Linked DNA regions of Chondromyces crocatus. The protein of the gene in region 2 interacts with the protein of the main gene of each other region in a pairwise test. Links are inferred from orthologs where the notes say so. Each region holds a gene or a part of one and is shown on either strand. Other genes may lie near its edges. The genes, in order: rho and nusG.

Region 1 (3,293 bases), 1.0 Mb from region 2 along the record:
ACGAGAGCGTCTGAGGGTCGGCAGCGGACGTGGTCCCATCCAGCTCGAGGACGTAGACGAAGACGCCCGACTCGGCCTCGTCTACCAGCATTGCGCCCGTTCTGGCTTCACACGCCCGCGCGGCCTCACTCAGCACGGCCTCCGCCAGCTCCTCCATGGTGACCGCCCGACCCATGGCGCTCTCGAGGTCGAAGAGCAGCTTCAGATCGGCGACCCGATGCTCGAGCTGCTCCTTCGTCTCGACGAGCTGCATGTTTTTCTGGATGACCGAGAGAAACAGCCGAGAATTGTCGATGGAGATCGCTGCCTGGGTGGCGAGCGCTTCGAGCAGCTCTTCATCGTGAAGCGAGAACTCTTGCTCGCCCCGTTTGTTGAGCACTTGAACCACACCAATCGTGCGCCCGATGTGGTTCTTCATGGGTGCGGCCAGAATCGACCGGGTCCGATAGCCATGCTGCTCGTCCCAGCCACGATCGAAGCGGCGATCACGATAGGCGTCCTTGACCCTGACGGTCCGCCCTATTTTGGCCACGTGGCCAGCGATGCCGACGCCTATGGGCAGCTCGATCGACCGGGTCTCACCGCCGACGGTGATTCGCGATAGGAGACGCTCTCGCTGTTCATCGAGCAGATAGAGCGTCGCTCGGTCCGCTTCGAGCAGCTCCGCTATTTTTTCGAGGATGAGAGAGAGGAGCTGATCGAGATCGAGGATGCTGCCGAGCGCGAGGCCGACTTCCTGGAGAGCACGCGCCGTCTTCTCGGCCCGGACCAAGCGCTCCTCGAGCTGCTTGATCCGGGCCTCATCGTCTCGGCTTCGGCTGCCCCTCGCGGTCACCGCTCAACGCTAACATGAGACGGTCGCGCCAGGGCAGGTCCGGGGAAGATGCCACACCAGCCGTCGGAAGGAGTTGGAGCGCGTCAGAAGGAACGACGCGCTCTCGCCAGAACCCGCCTCGTACGGCGAGGGAGGGTCTGACGGGCATCACGTCTTACTGGTTCATGCTCTCGAGGAACTCTTGATTGGTCTCCGTGCGGCTGACCTTGTCCAGCAAGAATTCCATGGAGTCGATGACGTTGAGGGGGTGCAGAAGCTGCCGAAGTAGCCAGACGCGCTGCAGGATCCACTCGGGCAGCAAGAGCTCTTCCTTGCGGGTCGCGCTCTTGTTGATGTCGAGGCAGGGGAAGATCCTCTTCTCCATCAACTTACGGTCGAGATGGATCTCGCTGTTGCCGGTCCCCTTGAACTCCTCGAAGATCACCTCGTCCATGCGGGACCCCGTGTCGACCAGGGCGGTGGCGATAATGGTGAGGGACCCCCCCTCCTCCACGTTCCGTGCGGCACCAAAGAATCGCTTGGGCTTGTGGAGGGCATTGGAGTCGACACCGCCGGAGAGGATCTTGCCGCTCGGGGGGACCACCGTGTTGTAGGCGCGGGCCAACCTGGTGATCGAGTCGAGCAGGATCACCACGTCGTGCTTGTGCTCCACCAAGCGCTTGGCCTTCTCGATGACCATCTCCGCCACCTGGACGTGACGCGTGGGGGGCTCGTCGAAGGTGGAGCTGATGACCTCTCCTTTCACCGTACGCTGCATGTCGGTGACTTCTTCCGGGCGCTCGTCGATGAGCAACACAATGAGCGTCGTATCCGGATGATTCGAAGAGATTGCATTGGCAAGGTGCTGAAGCAGCACCGTCTTGCCTGCTCGCGGGGGAGAGACGATCAAGCATCGCTGTCCTTTGCCGATGGGGCAAAGCATGTCGATGATGCGCGTGGAGAACGACTTCGGCCCGTGCTCCAGCTCGAACTTCTGCTGAGGATAGAGAGGCGTCAGGTTGTCGAAAAGGATCTTGTCCCTCGCGACCTCCGGCGCTTCGCCATTGATCTTGTCGACCTTCAGCAGCGCAAAATACGCTTCCCTCTCCTTCGGTGGCCGGATCGAACCACTTACACTATCGCCAGTGCGGAGATTGAAGCGCCGGATCTGCGATGGCGAGATGTAGATGTCGTCAGGGCCCGGCAGGTAGTTGTAATCAGGTGCGCGCAGGAATCCGAAGCCGTCTGGAAGGCACTCCAGAACACCTTCACCATAGACAGGCTGATCTTTCGCCGCGTGTGCCTGAAGCAGGGCGAATATCACCTCCTGCTTGCGCAAACCGGCAGCGCCTTCGATGTTCAGCGACTTGGCCATCTGCACCAGATCGGCCATCGACTTCTGCTTCAGTTCCTTGAGGTGCATGGGTGGGACGGCTCCCAAGGTATGACTGCGTACAAACTGTAGTTGTACGCTTCGTCAGTGGAGGTGGTTGGGGATTGGGGTTGCGGGCGTGATGTCCGGACGTTCCGGATCCGTTCTGCGTGCAGGTCGCGGGTCGGCAGGTCGTCTAGGCTTTCCCGCGGAGCTTGGGTGGAGGCGTGAACTACCCCTTACCCAGGTCAAGCCGGCCTACAATGTGCGCAGGCTCAGCATCTGTTCTGCTTACCGGTGATGTGGTCGACCGGCTCCCGCCAGGCGACTGCGCGCGACTCTACCAAGCACGTCTGCTCTGTCAATCCGCGGCAATCTCCGCTTCCGAAGTTGCCTCCCCATCGGGCCAGGACTAAGCCTGATCACGTCCATGGGGCTCAAGCAGGTCCAAATTTTCGTCCGTGGTCGGGTACAGGGCGTCTTCTTTCGCGCTTCAACACAGAGAGAAAGCAGACGACTTGGCCTCAGTGGGTGGGTCAGAAACCGACCAGACGGCGGTGTAGAGATCCTCGCAGAGGGCGAGGAAGATCAACTGAAGGAGCTCGCAAGTTGGGCCCACCGAGGCCCGAGCGCGGCTCGTGTCGAGCGAGTCGATGTTCGCTGGCGCAGTTTTTCGGGCGACTATTTCGATTTTCGCATCGTCGAATGACGCGACAGCCCATGGGCCGGAACACCTCGCCGCGATTCTGAACGGAAGCGCGATCGCCCGCTCAATTCAGCAGTACAGTCCATCCCGCTGACCCTAGCCACGATCGGGTTGGGCCGCCTTTAGGGCAAACAGAGTGCGACTCATGAAGCAGACGCTCGCCTGTGCGGCGCTTTTGACGATATCCGTCCTCACCAAGTCAGGGTGGGGCAACGACGCGGGGAATGGCGGCGTAGTCGCTCCCTCACGCTCTACCCCTGCCCTGCCCGCTCTTCGCTTCGACCCGCCACCCGAGGCTGATCCCAATGAACTCGGCGAGCTCGATCGCATTCTCGACCAGCTCACGTCTCCAAACGCTCAAGCGCGGCAGAGCTCACTGCCATCACTTGAGAGTTCGTCAT
Region 2 (3,040 bases):
CCGGAAGCTGCTCGACCAGGGGCAGGCCGGCGACAACGTGGGCTGCCTGCTGCGTGGTGTCGAGAAGGAGGAGATCGAGCGCGGTCAGGTGCTCGCGAAGCCCGGCTCGATCACGCCGCACACCAAGTTCACGGGTGAGGTGTACGTGCTGAAGAAGGAGGAGGGCGGCCGTCACACGCCGTTCTTCACGAACTACCGGCCTCAGTTCTACATCCGCACGACCGACGTCACCGGGACGGTTCAGCTGCCCGAGGGCGTGAAGATGGTGATGCCGGGCGACAACATCACGATGACCATCGAGCTGATCGCTCCGGTCGCGCTGGAGGAGCAGATGCGCTTCGCCATCCGCGAGGGTGGGAAGACGGTCGGCGCCGGCGTGGTCACCAAGATTCTCGCCTGAGCTGGAAGTAAAGCTCTGCCCGGGACCAGGATGGCCTAGACCTGGCTGTCCTGGTCCGGTACGGGGTTTCGAACGACGAGAATCCTAGGGGTATAGCTCAGTTGGTAGAGCAGCGGATTCCAAATCCGCAGGTCGGGAGTTCGAGCCTCTCTGCCCCTGCCGAGATGGACAGGCATCTGCCTGGACTGACGCGGCGTTGCTGGTGTGATCATGGCCAAAGGCAAGAAGAGCGAGAATGCGCCGGAAGGCGACGAGCCTGTGGACCGAGAGGAAGACCTCTCGGACGCAGAGCAAGAGACCGCGCTTGCCGTTCATGAGAATGACGCCAAGCGCAGCGCGATTGCCCAGGGTGGCACTGAAGAGGTCGTAGCGCCGGGTGAAGAGGACGACGAGGACGATGAGTCCGACGGGGCGGCCGCTCAGCTGGGCATCGATAAGTATGTCTTCGCCGCGTTCTTCGTGGCGGGGATGCTCTTTGCCTACCTGATTGGGCGCCTGGTCCATGGAGTCTGGGCCACCGCAGCGAGCACGGCGTGGTTCAGCCGAGCCGTCCCAGTTCTCGCCAACGTCGCTGATGAGCAGAAGACGACCTACGGGGTCGTCATCGGCGGCATCATTGCTCTGATTCTGGTTCTCAGGATGTACCGAAATCCGGAGATCCGAACCTGGGCGGACGAAGTCGCGACCGAACTGACGAAAGTAAAGTGGCCCACGAAGAAGGATGTGACCAACGCGACCTTCATCGTCATCACGGCGACGACGGTGGCGACCATCTATCTGACGCTGCTTGATCGATTCTGGGCATTCGTAACTAGCATCGTTTACGGCGATGGTAGTTGAGGCAGCAGTCCTGAGGGAGCCACGCGCCATGGCGAAGAAGTGGTACGTCATCCACACCTACTCGGGATACGAGGCGAAGGTGCGCGACGCGCTACTGCAACGAATGAAGCAGTATGCGATGGAAGATCGGTTCGGGGAGATTCTGATCCCGAGCGAGACCGTGACCGAGACGCGCCCTGGTGGAAAGACCAGGGTCAGGCAGAAGCTCAGCCTGCCCGGATACATCTTCGTCGAGATGGAGATGGGCGAAGAGGCTTGGCACCTGGTGAAGGAGACGCCGAAGGTGACGGGTTTCATCGGAAACCAGTCTCCCCAGGAGGTCCCCCTCTCTCAGATTGAGAGCCTGCGCAAGGGGATCGTCGAGGGTGCGGTCAAGCCCAAGCCGAAGCTGACGTTCGAGGTCGGCGAGGAAGTCCGGGTGCTGGACGGGGCCTTCGCGAACTTCACGGGCACGGTCGACGACGTGAAGATGGACAAGCAGAAGCTCAAGGTGAAGGTGAGTATCTTTGGGCGTCCCACGAGCGTCGAACTCGATTTCTCTGCTGTAGAGAAGCGATAGACGCTTCACGAAGCCGGAGTCGCCGTGAGCGCCGAGTTGGCTGCCAGCGGCGGAGTGAGAGGGTTCCTGAGAGTCCTCTGCATCGATGGATGAGAAACCCGCCCGAAATGGCGGCGGGCCGATAGGGTGCGAAGAACATGGCGAAGAAAGTCACCGGTTTCGTGAAGCTGCAGCTCCCGGCGGGGAAGGCCAATCCGTCGCCGCCCGTTGGCCCTGCGCTCGGTCAGCACGGCGTCAACATCATGGCGTTCTGCAAGGACTTCAACGCAAGGACGGCCTCGCAGGGAGACATGATCATCCCGGTGGTGATCACGGTCTATTCGGACCGCTCCTTCACCTTCATCATGAAGACGCCTCCGGCGTCCGTTCTGCTCAAGAAGGCCGCGGGTCTGCCCACGTCGAAGAAGCCCGGCGCTGGTTCGAAGGAGCCGAACAAGAACAAGGTCGGCAAGATCACGCAGAAGCAGCTTCAAGAGCTCGCTCAGCTCAAGATGCAGGACATGAACACGACCAACCTCGAGTCCGCGATGCGCAACATGGCGGGCACGGCTCGGTCGATGGGGATCGAGATCGGCGATTGACGGTCGTCGCTCCGTCCTGGAGCGAAGAGTTTGCCGGTTGATCGTCGCGCCAGTTTGCTAACGATGCCGTCAACGCCATACGTCAAGGGCAATCAGGCATCGGAGAAAGTTCACCACGGTCTGAGGCGCACCGTGGGAGGCGAAAGCCGTTACGCAAGGAGGATATATGCCTAAAGTCGCCAAGAAGAAGGCTGCGGCGCGAGCTGTCGTAGATCGCGGCCAGAAATACGCCCTGCTGGAGGCGTGTGGGCTCGTCAAGAAGGCGGCTTCGGCCAAGTTCGACGAGACCGTCGACATCGCTGTCCGGCTCGGGGTGAATCCCAAGCACGCTGACCAGATGGTCCGTGGTGCTGTCGTTCTGCCGCACGGCACGGGGCAATCGCTTCGTGTCCTGGTCTTCGCCAAAGGCGAGAAGGCACGGGAGGCTGAGGCCGCCGGTGCCGACTCGGTGGGTGCGGAGGAGCTCGTCGCGAAGGTCCAGGAAGGCTTCCTGGATTTCGACCGAGTCATTGCGACGCCTGACATGATGGGCCTCGTCGGGAAGCTGGGTCGGATTCTCGGCCCTCGTGGGCTCATGCCAAACCCCAAGGTCGGCACCGTCACCTTCGACGTGAAGACGGCGGTGAACGAGGCGAAGGCGGGCAAGGTGGAGTATCGCGT

Evidence for each region.
Region 1: the proteins of nusG (region 2) and rho interact in binary tests that used the Escherichia coli proteins (3 or more experiments, as listed by UniProt). The link is inferred for Chondromyces crocatus from one-to-one orthologs.

The regions. Positions count from the first base shown.
Region 1 is NZ_CP012159.1:973,913-977,205, reverse strand. What follows is about bases 114-3,090. They hold rho (transcription termination factor Rho), read right to left. Parts: upstream 2,238-3,090; coding sequence 990-2,237; downstream 114-989. Other genes in these bases: CMC5_RS43955 (HEAT repeat domain-containing protein), read left to right, coding at 3,038-3,090; CMC5_RS42010 (acylphosphatase), read left to right, coding at 2,617-2,895; CMC5_RS03785 (GAF domain-containing protein), read right to left, coding at 114-835. In the rest of the region: more of CMC5_RS03785, read right to left, coding at 1-113; more of CMC5_RS43955, read left to right, coding at 3,091-3,293. UniProt on the Escherichia coli protein: Facilitates transcription termination by a mechanism that involves Rho binding to the nascent RNA, activation of Rho's RNA-dependent ATPase activity, and release of the mRNA from the DNA template.
Region 2 is NZ_CP012159.1:2,023,315-2,026,354, forward strand. The notes cover bases 310-3,033. They hold nusG (transcription termination/antitermination protein NusG), read left to right. Parts: upstream 310-1,268; coding sequence 1,269-1,799; downstream 1,800-3,033. Other genes in these bases: tuf (elongation factor Tu), read left to right, coding at 310-400; secE (preprotein translocase subunit SecE), read left to right, coding at 611-1,240; rplK (50S ribosomal protein L11), read left to right, coding at 1,937-2,380; rplA (50S ribosomal protein L1), read left to right, coding at 2,547-3,033. In the rest of the region: more of tuf, read left to right, coding at 1-309; more of rplA, read left to right, coding at 3,034-3,040. UniProt on the Escherichia coli protein: Part of the processive rRNA transcription and antitermination complex (rrnTAC). The complex forms an RNA-chaperone ring around the RNA exit tunnel of RNA polymerase (RNAP).